Regions from separate parts of the Bradyrhizobium cedriense genome, predicted to be linked through region 2. Evidence: riboswitches for the same ligand, from Rfam matches in the RefSeq annotation. Region 2 holds a riboswitch; each other region holds the start of a gene.
What was found. A riboswitch is a leader RNA that binds a small molecule or an ion and turns the genes downstream of it on or off. The one in region 2 is predicted to bind glycine.
Positions count from the first base shown of each region.

Region 1: it holds a riboswitch for glycine, as region 2 does, so the genes downstream of both, ACYCVF_RS16640 (D-amino acid dehydrogenase) here and ACYCVF_RS31695 (L-serine ammonia-lyase) in region 2, are expected to answer to the same signal.
Region 3: it holds a riboswitch for glycine, as region 2 does, so the genes downstream of both, gcvT (glycine cleavage system aminomethyltransferase GcvT) here and ACYCVF_RS31695 (L-serine ammonia-lyase) in region 2, are expected to answer to the same signal.

Region 1 is NZ_JBTSWB010000003.1:1,008,408-1,012,687, forward strand. It holds gene ACYCVF_RS16630 (ABC transporter substrate-binding protein) at 1-701, opposite strand, end outside; gene ACYCVF_RS16635 (M20/M25/M40 family metallo-hydrolase) at 971-2,101, shown strand; glycine riboswitch at 2,303-2,407, shown strand; glycine riboswitch at 2,411-2,516, shown strand; gene ACYCVF_RS16640 (D-amino acid dehydrogenase) at 2,584-3,885, shown strand; gene ACYCVF_RS16645 (ABC transporter permease) at 4,064-4,280, shown strand, end outside.
Region 2 is NZ_JBTSWB010000009.1:270,326-274,605, reverse strand. It holds gene ACYCVF_RS31700 (LysR family transcriptional regulator) at 1-742, shown strand, start outside; gene ACYCVF_RS31695 (L-serine ammonia-lyase) at 852-2,279, opposite strand; glycine riboswitch at 2,389-2,477, opposite strand; gene ACYCVF_RS31690 (cupin domain-containing protein) at 2,594-3,271, opposite strand; gene ACYCVF_RS31685 (alcohol dehydrogenase) at 3,258-4,280, opposite strand, start outside.
Region 3 is NZ_JBTSWB010000001.1:1,182,805-1,187,084, reverse strand. It holds gene alaS (alanine--tRNA ligase) at 1-1,551, opposite strand, end outside; glycine riboswitch at 1,773-1,862, shown strand; gene gcvT (glycine cleavage system aminomethyltransferase GcvT) at 2,009-3,157, shown strand; gene gcvH (glycine cleavage system protein GcvH) at 3,168-3,536, shown strand; gene gcvP (aminomethyl-transferring glycine dehydrogenase) at 3,696-4,280, shown strand, end outside.

The DNA.
Region 1 (4,280 bases), on a different contig from region 2:
TTCACCACCTTGCCGCCGGAGGTCCAACTCGCCGGCTCCTTGCGCGGCACGTAGTCGGTGTTCTTGACGTAGACCGCCTTCACGCCGGGCTGGAATTCGCCCTGCACGAACTTGAAGGGACCCGAGCCGATCTGCTCGGGGATCTGCTTGTCCGGCGGCGTCTCGGCGAGGCGCTTGGGCATCATGAAGGCGACGCGCGAGGACGGCTTGCCGATGGAATCGAGCACCAGGCCGTAGGGCTCCTTCAGCTTCAGCGTGATCGTCTTGGCGTCGGTCGCCTCGATGCTCGCGGTGAAGTCCATGAGCTTCTGGCCCATGCCGTCGACGGCGGCCCAGCGCTTCAGCGAGGCGACGCAGTCTTCCGCCGTCACCGGCGCGCCGTCATGCCACTTCAGACCGTCACGCAGCGTGAAGGTGTAGGTGAGCTTGTCGTCGGAGATCTTCCAGTCCGCCATCTGCGGCTGGATCTTGAAGGTCGAATCCGGGGCCACCAGGGTGTCGTAGATCATGTAGCCATGGTCGCGCGTGATGTAGGCCGTGGTGAAGATCGGATCGATGATGCGCAGATCCGAATGCATCACCGCCGTGATGGTCTTGCCCGCCGCAAATACCGGCGCGGCCATCGCCGTGGACAACGCGACGACCGACAGCGCAAGTTTGGAGGCGAACGCGCGAGGCCCCCGGCGCATGAAGTGGAACATAGAAACTTCTCCTGACGTGAAACTGTTCAAAGGCAGGTTATTGGTTGAGCATATGGTTCGTTCGTTGGGCGAACTAACCTCATGCAATGCCTTTATCTTTTCGAGACTTGCAGACAGTGTCGAGCGCGTCAATCCGGTTTCGTTGCAAGCCCTCGCGGCGTGCGCACGGGCTCCACAAAGATCGGTTTGGCTCTACAACACCCTCCGCTCGTCCTGCCCCGCGCCAATGCAATGCGCGTTCCATCTTTCGAAGCTTGAGAGACATTAAGATGAATCCTGCCAATCTTCCCTTTGATTCCGAGGCGATGCTCGAGGGCCTGCGCGGCTGGGTCGAATGCGAAAGCCCGACCTGGGACGCCGGCGCCGTGGACCGCATGCTCGATATCGCAGCGCGGGATATGGCGATCATGGGTGCGACGATCGAGCGCATCGCTGGCCGCCAGGGCTTTGGCGGGGTCATCCGCGCGCGCTTTCCCCATCCCAAGCAGGGCGAGCCGGGCATCCTGATCGCGGGACACATGGATACCGTTCATCCGGTCGGCACCATCGAGAAGCTGAAATGGCGGCGCGAGGGCAACAGATGCTATGGCCCGGGCATCTACGACATGAAGGGCGGCAATTACCTCTCGCTGGAAGCGATCCGGCAGCTCGCGCGCGCGTCGTTCACCACGCCGCTGCCGGTCACCGTGCTGTTCACGCCGGACGAGGAAGTCGGCACACCTTCGACGCGGGACATCATCGAGGCGGAGGCCGCACGCAATAAATACGTGCTGGTGCCCGAGCCCGGCCGCGCTGACAACGGCGTCACCACCGGACGCTACGCCATCGCACGCTTCAATCTCGAGGCGACCGGACGGCCAAGCCACGCCGGAGCGACGCTGTCGGCGGGACGTTCGGCGATCCGCGAAATGGCGCGCCAGATTCTCGCGATCGATGCGATGACGACGGAAGACTGTACCTTCTCGGTCGGCGTCGTCCACGGCGGACAATGGGTCAATTGCGTTGCCACGACGGCCACGGGCGAGGCCCTCTCCATGGCCAAACGCCAGGCCGATCTCGACCGCGGCGTCGAGAGAATGCTGGCGCTGTCGGGCACCAGCAACGACGTCACCTTCAAGGTGACGCGCGGCGTGACGCGTCCGGTTTGGGAGCCGGATGCCGGCACCATGGCGCTCTATGAAAAGGCGCGGGGCATCGCCAAATCGCTCGGGGCCGAGCTCCCGCATGCGAGCTCCGGCGGCGGCTCCGACGGCAATTTCACGGGTGCGATGGGTATCCCGACGCTCGACGGCTTGGGCGTGCGCGGCGGCAACGGCCACACGCTGGAGGAGTTCATCGAGGTCGATAGCCTGGTCGAGCGCGGTCGTTTGATGGCGGGATTGCTGGCGACGCTGGAATAGTGAGCTCGTCATTCCGGGGCGATGCGATAGCATCGAACCCGGAATCTCGAGGTCCCGGGTTCGATGCTTCGCATCGCCCCGGGACGACAGCCCGAAACAACACGCAATTGAATCAACTTCGCACTGCACAATGCGTTGGCAGTCGCGGTCGAAATTTAGCCTTGTCTAAAAATGAGGCGTATCGTACTGCTCCGCCGTCCAAGCGACGATGCGGGAGAGATCGCGACGAAGGCTTTCAGCGTTCGTTGCGGCGCCGACGGAGCAACCGCCCCGGAAACTCTCAGGCAAAAGGACCGTTTCGTCAGGACGATCTGGAGAGAGGCGGCGCGATTTCAGGCAATCGTGACGTCCACCGAAGGGGATAGTCCGTTGCGAGACCCGCAGCGGATCAAGCTCTCAGGTAACCGTGACAGATGGGGCGCCGCCAACGGCCTTCGGCCGGCGGTTAGCCGACTCTAAACACGGGAGCCCCGAACCTCATCATGACCCATATCGCCATCATCGGCGCCGGCATCACCGGCGTCACGACCGCCTATGCCCTGCTCGAACGCGGCTACAAGGTGACGGTGCTCGACAAGCACCGCTACGCCGCGATGGAGACCTCCTTCGCCAATGGCGGACAGCTCTCCGCCTCGAACGCCGAAGTGTGGAACAGCACGGCGACGATCCTGAAGGGTCTGCGCTGGATGTTTCGGCGCGACGCGCCGCTGCTGATGAACCCGCGGCCGAACTGGCACAAATATTCGTGGATGAGCGAGTTCGTCGCCAACATCGGCAACTACCGCGCCAACACCATCGAGACCACGCGGCTCGCGATCGAAGCGCGCAGGCATCTGTTCGACATCGCGGCGCGCGAAGGGATCGACTTCGATCTCGAACGCCGCGGCATCCTCCACATCTATCGTGACAAGGCCGGGTTCGAATCCGGTCTGCGCGTCAACGCGCTGTTGCAGGAAGGCGGCCTCGACCGCCGCCCGGTGACGTCAGAGGAAATCCGCGCGATCGAGCCGACACTGCGCAACGACTATTACGGCGGCTTCTTCACGCCGTCCGATGCGACCGGCGATATCCACAAGTTCACCCGCGGGCTGGCGGAAGCCTGCAAGCGGCGTGGCGCGAACTTCATCCACGAGGTCAATATCGATTCGATCGCACGTGCCGGCAGCGGCTTCGTCATCGGCTGGGCCGATCTGGCCGCGAGCGATACTGTCGCGACCGCGCGCGGCGCACTGAACGCGGACGGCGTCGTGGTCTGCGCGGGCGTTGCGAGCCGTCACTTCGCCGCCCTGCTCGACGAGCGCGTCAACGTGTACCCGGTGAAGGGCTACTCGATCACCGTGCAGCTCGATACCGCCGATAGCAGTAACGCCACCCCGACGGTGAGCCTCCTCGACGAGGCCGCCAAGATCGTCACCAGCCGGCTCGGCGCCGATCGTTTTCGGGTCGCCGGCACCGCCGAATTCAACGACTTCAACCGCGACATCCGCGCCGACCGCGTGCAGCCCCTGATCGACTGGGTGCGCAACAACTTCCCCGCCGTCGAAACGTCGCGCGTCGTGCCGTGGGCCGGGCTGCGCCCGATGATGCCGAACATGATGCCGGTCGTGCGCGCAGGGCGGATACCGGGCGTGTTCTTCAACACCGGCCACGGCCATCTCGGCTGGACTCTGTCGGCGGCGACGGCGCAGATGATTGCCCAGACCATCGACGGCTGGCGCGGCCTCAACGCTCCACCGACGGTACCTTCACTTGGGGTTGAGCGTGAACTGCGACATGCATCCTGAGTGGTCGATATCGGAGACATGCCGGCCTCTTGCTACGGCGAAGCCCTTGGCACACAATTTGCCCTAAGAGCATGGCGTCTCCGGGCGGCCTTTCCAGCTCAAGTGACAGGCATGATAGACACGACAGAGTTCATGGGAGCCTCGAGGTTCCACACGTTTCGTAGCCGGAGATAAGTGTATGCTGGGTTATCTTGTTCGCCGCGTTCTGGCCGCGGTGCCCGTGATGGGCGTCGTGGCGCTGTTCGTGTTCCTGCTTCTGCGGCTGACGCCCGGCGATCCCGCCGCGATTCTCGCCGGCGACAACGCGACGCCGGAACGGCTCGAGCGCATCCGCACCTCGCTCGGCCTCAACGAGCCCCTGATCGTGCAGTTCATCACCTGGGTGAACAAGCTGC
Region 2 (4,280 bases):
TCTCACCCCTCTCGCAGAGGAATTGGTGGCGCCGCTCCGCGCCATCCTGACCGAAACGGAAAAACTCTTGGCAATGCGTACCTCGTTCGACCCAGCGACCTCCGAGCGACATTTTACGATCGCTTGCTCTGACTATGTCTGGGCAACTCTCATCGTCGATATCCTTGCCGAATTGCGCGCTGTCGCCCCCTCGGTGAATATATTCTACCAAGGTCCAAGCACCCGTTTTTTTCGCACCGAAATCGATTTCCTGATCGTCCCGGATCGATTCATGCTGGAAGATTGTCCGTTCGCCGCCCTCCCTTCGATCAGCTACGAATGTATCATATGGAAGGAGAATGAAAGTGTCGGGGATAGCTTGACGCTCGAACAGTTTCTCGAGATGCGTCACGCTCAGGCCTATAGCGAGCGAGCGACGTTCATAGAAGCTTGGTTCTTCAAGCAATTTGGCCGCGCTCCGCAGGCCGGCATAACGGCACCAAGCTTCACCCTGCTTCCGCAAGCCCTAATCGGGACCCAGTTCCTCGCGCTCATCCCCGCAGACCTGGCAGATCGGGCCGCGGCCACGCTGCCGATAAGGAAAGTGGAAGCTCCAATATCCCTCCCCCTCATGACCGACGTTCTTCAGTGGCGCATCTCGCATGAACGGGATCCCGGGCTGCAATGGCTGCGAACGCTCATTCTAGACGTTGCCCATCGACGACGGAATTCTCGACAGATTGGCTTCCCGTTTGCGGGGTGAAGAGGTAGTAGGTCCCGACCAACGGCGCTGCTCCGCCGAATGCGTCGCACGATAATGACATTGTCCGAAACGACCGTCTTGAAGAACGATTCCATCGGCTACCTCGCCTTCAGCAATCGACCACGTTGACGGCCAGGCCACCCAGACTCGTTTCCTTGTATTTGGCGCGCATGTCCTCCCCCGTCTGGCGCATCGTTTCAATGACGGCATCGAGGGACACATGATGTCGGCCATCACCATGCAAGGCGAGCATCGCTGCGTTAATCGCCTTGATCGCACCCATTGTGTTGCGCTCAATGCACGGGATCTGCACGAGGCCTCCGATCGGGTCACACGTGAGACCGAGATTATGCTCCATGCCGATTTCGGCGGCGTTCTCAATCTGCCGGTTGGTGCCGCCCAAGACGGCCACAAGACCTGCGGCCGCCATGGAGCAAGCGACGCCGACCTCGCCCTGACAACCCATTTCTGCGGCGGATATCGAAGCGTTTCGTTTGTAGAGCATACCGATCGCGGACGCCGTCAGGAGAAAGATGCGGGCTTTTGCCGGGTTCGGATCCGGGAAGAACATTTCGGAAAACTTCAGGACCGCGGGTATGACGCCGGCAGCTCCATTCGTCGGCGCGGTGACGACGCGCCCCCCGGCCGCGTTCTCTTCATTGACCGCGAGAGCAAAGAGGCTGACCCACTCCATCACGTGAAATGGGTGTGCAGCGCCGCCCTTCGACGTTGCCGTGAGTTTGCCGAACAGACCCGGCGCACGGCGCGGAACATTCAGGCCACCAGGCAGAATGCCTCCGTTGACACACCCGCGATCGATGCAGCGCATCATGGCGTCGCGCACGTTATCCAAGAATGCGTCGGTTTCAGTCTCCTCCCTATGCGATAGCTCGTTGGCAGCGACGATTTCGGCAATCGACAAGCCGGCACGCTCACCTACCGCAAGAAGCTCACGCGCTGTCGTGAATGGGTACGGCTCACATCCGGCGTTTCGAACAGCGGGATGGCTCGGTTGACCGCCTTCACACACGATCGCTCCACCACCAATAGAGTAATAGGTTTGGCGAAGCAGGACGCCCGTATCTGAATGCGCCGCGAATTTCATGCCATTTGAGTGCCCCGGCAGGAACTTCCCGGTGCAGAAGGCCAGGTGCTGACTCTCATCGAAGCCAATCGCATGGCGACCGCCAAGCATGACCTCGCAACGCGATCGGATCAGCCCGGCTATGATGGGTATAGCTTGGGGATCGACGGATTCTGGTAGCCAGCCTGACAGCCCCAGCAAAATAGCAATATCGGTGCGGTGACCTTTGCCAGTCAGCGCCAATGACCCGTAAAGCTCGACGACAACGGAGCGACAGCGCAACAGATCATCGCCCAAGCATTCGATGAATCGATGGGCGGCGCGCATCGGTCCAACGGTGTGCGAGCTAGATGGGCCGATTCCGATCGTGAAGAGATCGAGTGCACTGATCGGACCGGTTGGGCGCCGGGGCGACAAACTGGGCGTGGTGACTTGGTCGACATTTTTGGACATGGGCGCGCATCTCAATCCAGTGATTGATTTCAAATGCGCCCCATCTGTCTATTTGCCTGAGAGTATTATCCCGTCGGCGGGTGCCAAGGCACCTCTTTCCAGAGTTGTTGCGTCACCCGCGGTCCTTGTTGCCTGAGAGTTTCCGGGGCGGTTGCTCCTTCGGCGTCGGCCGAAGCCGATCTCTTCCGCAAGCGACGTCTTTAAGTACTCGACCTCCTGAGTCACGACATCAAATTCGTGGCTGCACCTCTCCAGTATTCTACTACGCAGCCCGGGTCAACAATTCCCACCTCATACCGATCTGCCGATCGCGTTCATGGCAGTCGGCCGACGTCCGGATGAAGCAGGGGAGCGTCCTTCAGCCAGATCTTCGCACCTTCCGCACCGGAGACAGCGCGCAGCTCCTGTCCGGCCGGCAAGCGGCTCCAGCTTTGCGAGATCAACGTCTGATCGCCGATCGACAAGCTGCCCGCGAGAACGAGCATTTCGAGCCCACGCGCGTTCTCGACGGTGATGGGACTACCGGGTAACCAGCTCTCGAAACGCACGTTTTCGAATCCGTCGTCGAACAATTCGATTGCGCTTCCCGCGCCCGATCTCAGATCGAGCGGACGACCCTCCGCGGGCCGCCGCACGATCTGCGCGCGATCGTCCGCGCGGAATTGCCAAAGGCGGACGAAGATCGTGCAACCGTCCTTCGATGCGGGAACGTGCGAGGTGCCGGGAGGATTGCGGAAGTAGCTGCCCGCCGGGTAATCGCCGTGTTCGTCCTGAAACACGCCATCGAGAACGACGATCTCCTCCCCGCCGCCATGCGTGTGGCGGGGGAACGCGCTGCGCGGGGCGTATCGTACGATCGACGTGGCGCGCGCCACCTCCTCGCCGATGCGAAACAGCATGCGCCGGTCGACGCCGGCCGCCGGGCTTGATGCCCATGGGAGTTGCGCGGCGTGAACGATCACAGGAAGGGTCAGGTCGTCATTGATGCGCATGGCTCTTCTCCGTCATGGTCAAGACCATTCTGAACTTTGCTTGGCCCGACCTCATCCGTGCCACCGCCGCCGCGGCGCCCTCCAATGGCATGATCTCGATGCGCGGGCGGACACCCGCGAGCACGCTGAAATCAAGCGTCCGTTCGTTCTCGAAAGGCGTGCCCGTGATCGATCCCAACACGCTGCGCTCGCCGCGAACGAGATGTCCTGCAGATACGGGCAGCGGGTCCTTTCCTGCGCCCAGCAGCACCAGCCTTCCCTGCGGCGCGAGCGCGCTCATGAGCGCCCCGACCGCCTGAACATCGCCTATCGTGGTAACGATCGCTCTGGCACCGCCCAAGCTCTGCAAACGGGAAACAACATCTTCCTTCTTCGCGTCGATGTAAACATGCGCACCCAAATCGAGCGCATCTTCCGCGATGTCTTCGCCCCGTCCGATAGCTACAACCCTGAAGCCCATCTTCCTCGCGTATTGAAGCGCGAGATGTCCAAGGCCACCGATTCCCTGCACCACCATCGTGTCGCCCGCTTCCGCACCCGATTTCTTGAGCGCGTTGAACGTTGCCATGCCCGCGCAAAGAAGCGGCGCGGCCTCTTCGGAGTGCAATTCGTCAGGCACCGAAACCAGCGCGCTCGCGCGGGCGATCATCATCTCCGCGTATCCGCCGTCGCACGACGATCCGACGACCGGCTGGTTGAGACAGAGCTGAAATTGACCCCGGCGGCACTCGACGCATTGGTTGCAGTGGCCGCCGAGCCTTCCGATGCCGACCCTCTGACCGATCGTCCAGATCGACGGCGCTCCAGCTCCCAACTCGGCGATGCGGCCCACGACTTCGTGACCGGGCACGCGGGCGGGGCGCATCTGCGGATCGGCGCGATCGATGTCGCCTGCGTCGGCGCCGCAGATCCCGCAGGCCTCGACAGAGATCAGGACTTCACCAGCACCTGGAGACGGCGTCTCGCGTTCGGCGATTTCGAGCGTGCCCGGCTTCGAGACCTGCGCGAC
Region 3 (4,280 bases), on a different contig from region 2:
GATGCCGCCCTCACCCGTCAGCACGCCGGTGTCGCCGACCTGGCCGCCGGACTCCGCATAGAACGGCGTCTGGTTGAGCACGATCGCGCCCGTCTCGCCGGACTTGAGGCTGGCAACGTCGTGGCCGTCCTTCACCAGCGCGGACACCACGCCTTCGGCGCTCTCGGTCTCGTAGCCGAGGAATTCGGTCGCACCCAGCTTCTCGCGCAGGGGGAACCAGATCGCCTCGGAAGCCGCTTCGCCAGAACCCTTCCAGGACTCGCGCGCCTTCACTTTTTGGCGCTCCATCGCATCCGTGAACGCCGCCTGGTCGACGCCGATGCCGCGCGACTTCAGCGCGTCCTGCGTCAGGTCCAGCGGGAAGCCGTAGGTGTCGTAGAGCGTGAAGGCAACGTCGCCGTCGAACATGTCGCCCTTCTTCAAGCCCGCGCTCTTCTCGTCGAGGATCGCGAGGCCGCGCGACAGCGTCTTGCGGAAGCGCGTCTCTTCCAGCCGCAGCGTTTCCTCGATCAGGTTCTCTGCGCGCATCAGGTCGGGATAGGCTTGGCCCATCTCGCGCACCAGCGCCCAGACCAGCCGATGCATCAGCGGCTCTTTCGCACCCAGCAACTGCGCATGACGCATGGCGCGGCGCATGATCCGGCGCAGCACGTAGCCGCGGCCCTCGTTCGAGGGCAGCACGCCGTCGGAGACGAGGAAGGCCGAGGAGCGCAGATGGTCGGCGATGACGCGGAACGAGGCCACGGTCTGCTCGTTCGGCCCGGTGCCGAGCGCGGACGCGGTCGCGTCGATCAGGTTCTTGAACAGGTCGGTCTCGAACACGCTCTCGACGCCCTGGAGGATGCAGGCCATGCGCTCCAGGCCCATGCCGGTGTCGATCGAGGGGCGCGGCAACGGCTGGCGCTCCTCCTTCGTCACCTGCTCGAACTGCATGAACACCAGATTCCAGAACTCGAGGAAGCGGTCGCCGTCCTCCTCCGGCGAGCCCGGAGGCCCGCCCCAGATGTGCTCGCCGCGGTCGATGAAGATCTCCGAGCACGGGCCGCACGGGCCGGTGTCGCCCATCGCCCAGAAATTGTCCGAGGTCGGGATGCGGATGATGCGGTCTTCGGAGAAGCCGGCGATCTTCTTCCACAGGCCCGCCGCCTCGTCGTCGGTGTGGTAGACCGTGACGAGCAGCTTGTCCTTCTTCAGCCCGAACTCGCTCGTGATCAGCTTCCAGGCGAGCTCGATCGCGCGCTCCTTGAAATAATCGCCGAACGAGAAATTGCCGAGCATCTCGAAGAAGGTGAGATGGCGCGCGGTGTAGCCGACATTGTCGAGGTCGTTGTGCTTGCCGCCGGCGCGCACGCATTTCTGCGAGGTGGTGGCGCGCTGATACGGCCGCTTCTCCACGCCGGTGAAGACGTTCTTAAACTGCACCATGCCGGCATTGGTGAACATCAAGGTGGGGTCGTTGCGCGGCACCAATGGCGAGGACGGCACGATCTCGTGGCCGTTCTCGGCAAAGAAGTTCAGAAAGGTCGACCTGATCTCGTTGACGCCGCTCATGTTCATCCAATCGGGTGTGCTTGGGCCCGCTTCTCGCCGTCCAAACCGGACGTTAAGGCTGATATCTGCGGGCCAAAGCGCTTTTAGACAAGGCCAGCTTCGCTGTCCAGAAACTGTGCAGAGAGATCAGAGGGTTGCCATATCGGCGCAATCCCGTTGATAGGACGAGCGGACGCGTTGACAGGCTTGGCTGGCCTGTGGTCTGTACCCATCTGTATCGTACGGCCACGTCGGGAGAGACCGGCTTTGCTAGCCGGCGCCGAAGGAGCAACCGCCCCGGAAACTCTCAGGCAAAAGGACCGCGTGGCTTTGACAGCATCTGGAAAGAGGCGCCGACGGGCCTAAGAACCCGGATGGCACCCGCCGACGGGATAATACTCTCAGGCACAGCGACAGATGGGGCTTCGACTGGTTGGCTCGGGGAATCGTCCCCGGGGAACCGCCGAGGGCCCCTGTCATGTCAGTACCCGACGACCAAAAATCTCTCCGACGTACCCCGCTCCACGCCCTGCATGTGTCCCTTGGCGGCAAGATGGTGCCGTTCGCGGGCTATGACATGCCCGTGCAGTACCCCGCGGGCGTGCTGAAGGAGCACCTCCATACGCGAGCCGCGGCCGGCCTGTTCGACGTCTCCCATATGGGCCAACTCGCGCTGCGGCCGAAGTCGGGCAAGGTCGAGGACGCCGCCCGCGCGCTGGAACGGCTGGTCCCGCAGGACATCGTGGCGATCGCACCTCACCGGCAGCGCTACGCCCAGTTCACCAATGCGGATGGCGGGATTCTCGACGATCTCATGGTCGCCAATTTCGGCGATCACCTTTTCCTGGTCGTCAACGCCGCCTGCAAGGACGCGGACGAGGCGCATCTGCGCGCGCACCTCGCGGTCGACTGCGTCATCGATTCCCTTGCCGACCGCGCGCTGATCGCGCTGCAGGGCCCGAAGGCGGAAGCGGCGCTGGCGAAATTGTGTGCAGAGGCGCCATCGATGAAGTTCATGGATGCCGGTCCGCATGAGGTGGCCGGCATCAAATGCTTCGTCTCGCGCTCCGGCTATACCGGCGAGGACGGGTTCGAGATCTCCGTTCCCGCTGCGGACGTCGAGCGGCTCACCAGGACGCTGCTCGAAAACCCGGACGTGCTGCCGATCGGCCTGGGCGCCCGCGACAGCCTGCGGCTGGAAGCCGGGCTTTGCCTCTACGGCCACGACATCGACACCGCGACCACGCCGGTCGAGGCCGCGCTGGAATGGTCGGTGCAGAAGAGCCGCCGCAGCGGCGGGATGCGGGCCGGCGGTTTTCCCGGCGCCGAGAAGATCCTCGCGCATTTCGATAACGGCGCGTCCCGCCGCCGCGTCGGCCTGCGTGCCGAAGGCCGCGCGCCGGTGCGCGAGGGCGCGCCGCTGTTTGCGGACGCATCCGCCGGCGAGCCGATCGGAAAGGTCACCTCGGGCGGTTTCGGCCCGAGCCTGAACGCGCCGGTCGCGATGGGCTACGTGCCCACGAACCTGAGCGCGCTCGGCACGAAGCTCTTCGCCGAGGTGCGCGGCCAGCGACTGCCGCTCGCAGTCGCCGCCATGCCCTTCGTGAAAAACACCTACAAACGCTGAGGACAAGACAATGACCACGACGCTGTACACCTCCGACCATGAATGGCTCGCGATCGACGGCGACGTCGCCACCGTCGGCATCACCGATTACGCCCAGCAGCAGCTCGGCGACGTCGTGTTCGTCGAATTGCCCAAGGTCGGCCGTTCGCTGAAGAAGTCGGAAGCCGCCGCCGTCGTCGAATCCGTGAAGGCCGCCTCCGACGTCTACGCGCCAGTCACAGGTGAGGTACTGGAGGCCAACGAGGCGCTCGCCGCCGAGCCGGCGCGGGTCAATTCGGATGCGCAGGGTGCGGCGTGGTTCTTCAAGATCAAGATTGCCGACAAGAGCGAACTCGGCGGCCTCATGGATGAAGCCGCCTACAAAGCGCATACGGCGTGAGGATATGAGCCGAGCCGTCTCAACATACTCACTGTCATCATCCGCGAAGGCGGATGATCCAGTACGCCGCGGCCTCTCGTTTCGAGCACTGGCGGCGGCGTTTACTGGATGCCCCGCCTTCGCGGGGCATGACAGCAACTCCTAAAGCGAGGACCCATGATGACCGCGCACCGCAAATCCAACGGCGACAACGCCGCCTCTTTCGTCCGCCGCCACATCGGCCCCTCGGCGCGCGATGTCACCGCTATGCTCGAAACCGTCGGCGCGAAAAGCGTCGACACGCTCATGGACGAGACGCTGCCGGCCTCGATCCGGCAGGCCGCTCCGCTCGACCTCGGCAAGCCGCTCGGCGAAACCGAGGCGATCGCGCACATGGCCGAGCTCGCGCGTCAGAACCAGGTCTTCACCTCGCTGATCGGCCAAGGCTATTCCGGCACCATCCTGCCCGCGGTGATCCAGCGCAACATCCTCGAGAACCCGGCCTGGTACACGGCCTACACGCCCTACCAGCCCGAGATCAGCCAGGGCCGGCTGGAGGCGCTGCTCAACTTCCAGACCATGATCTGCGACCTCACCGGGCTCGACGTCGCCAACGCCTCACTGCTCGACGAAGCCACCGCGGCGGCCGAAGCCATGGCGCTGGCGGAGCGGCACTCGCAGGTCAAGGCGAAGGCCTTCTTCGTCGACAAGGACGTGCATCCGCAGACGCTTGCCGTGATGCGCACCCGCGCCGAGCCGCTGGGC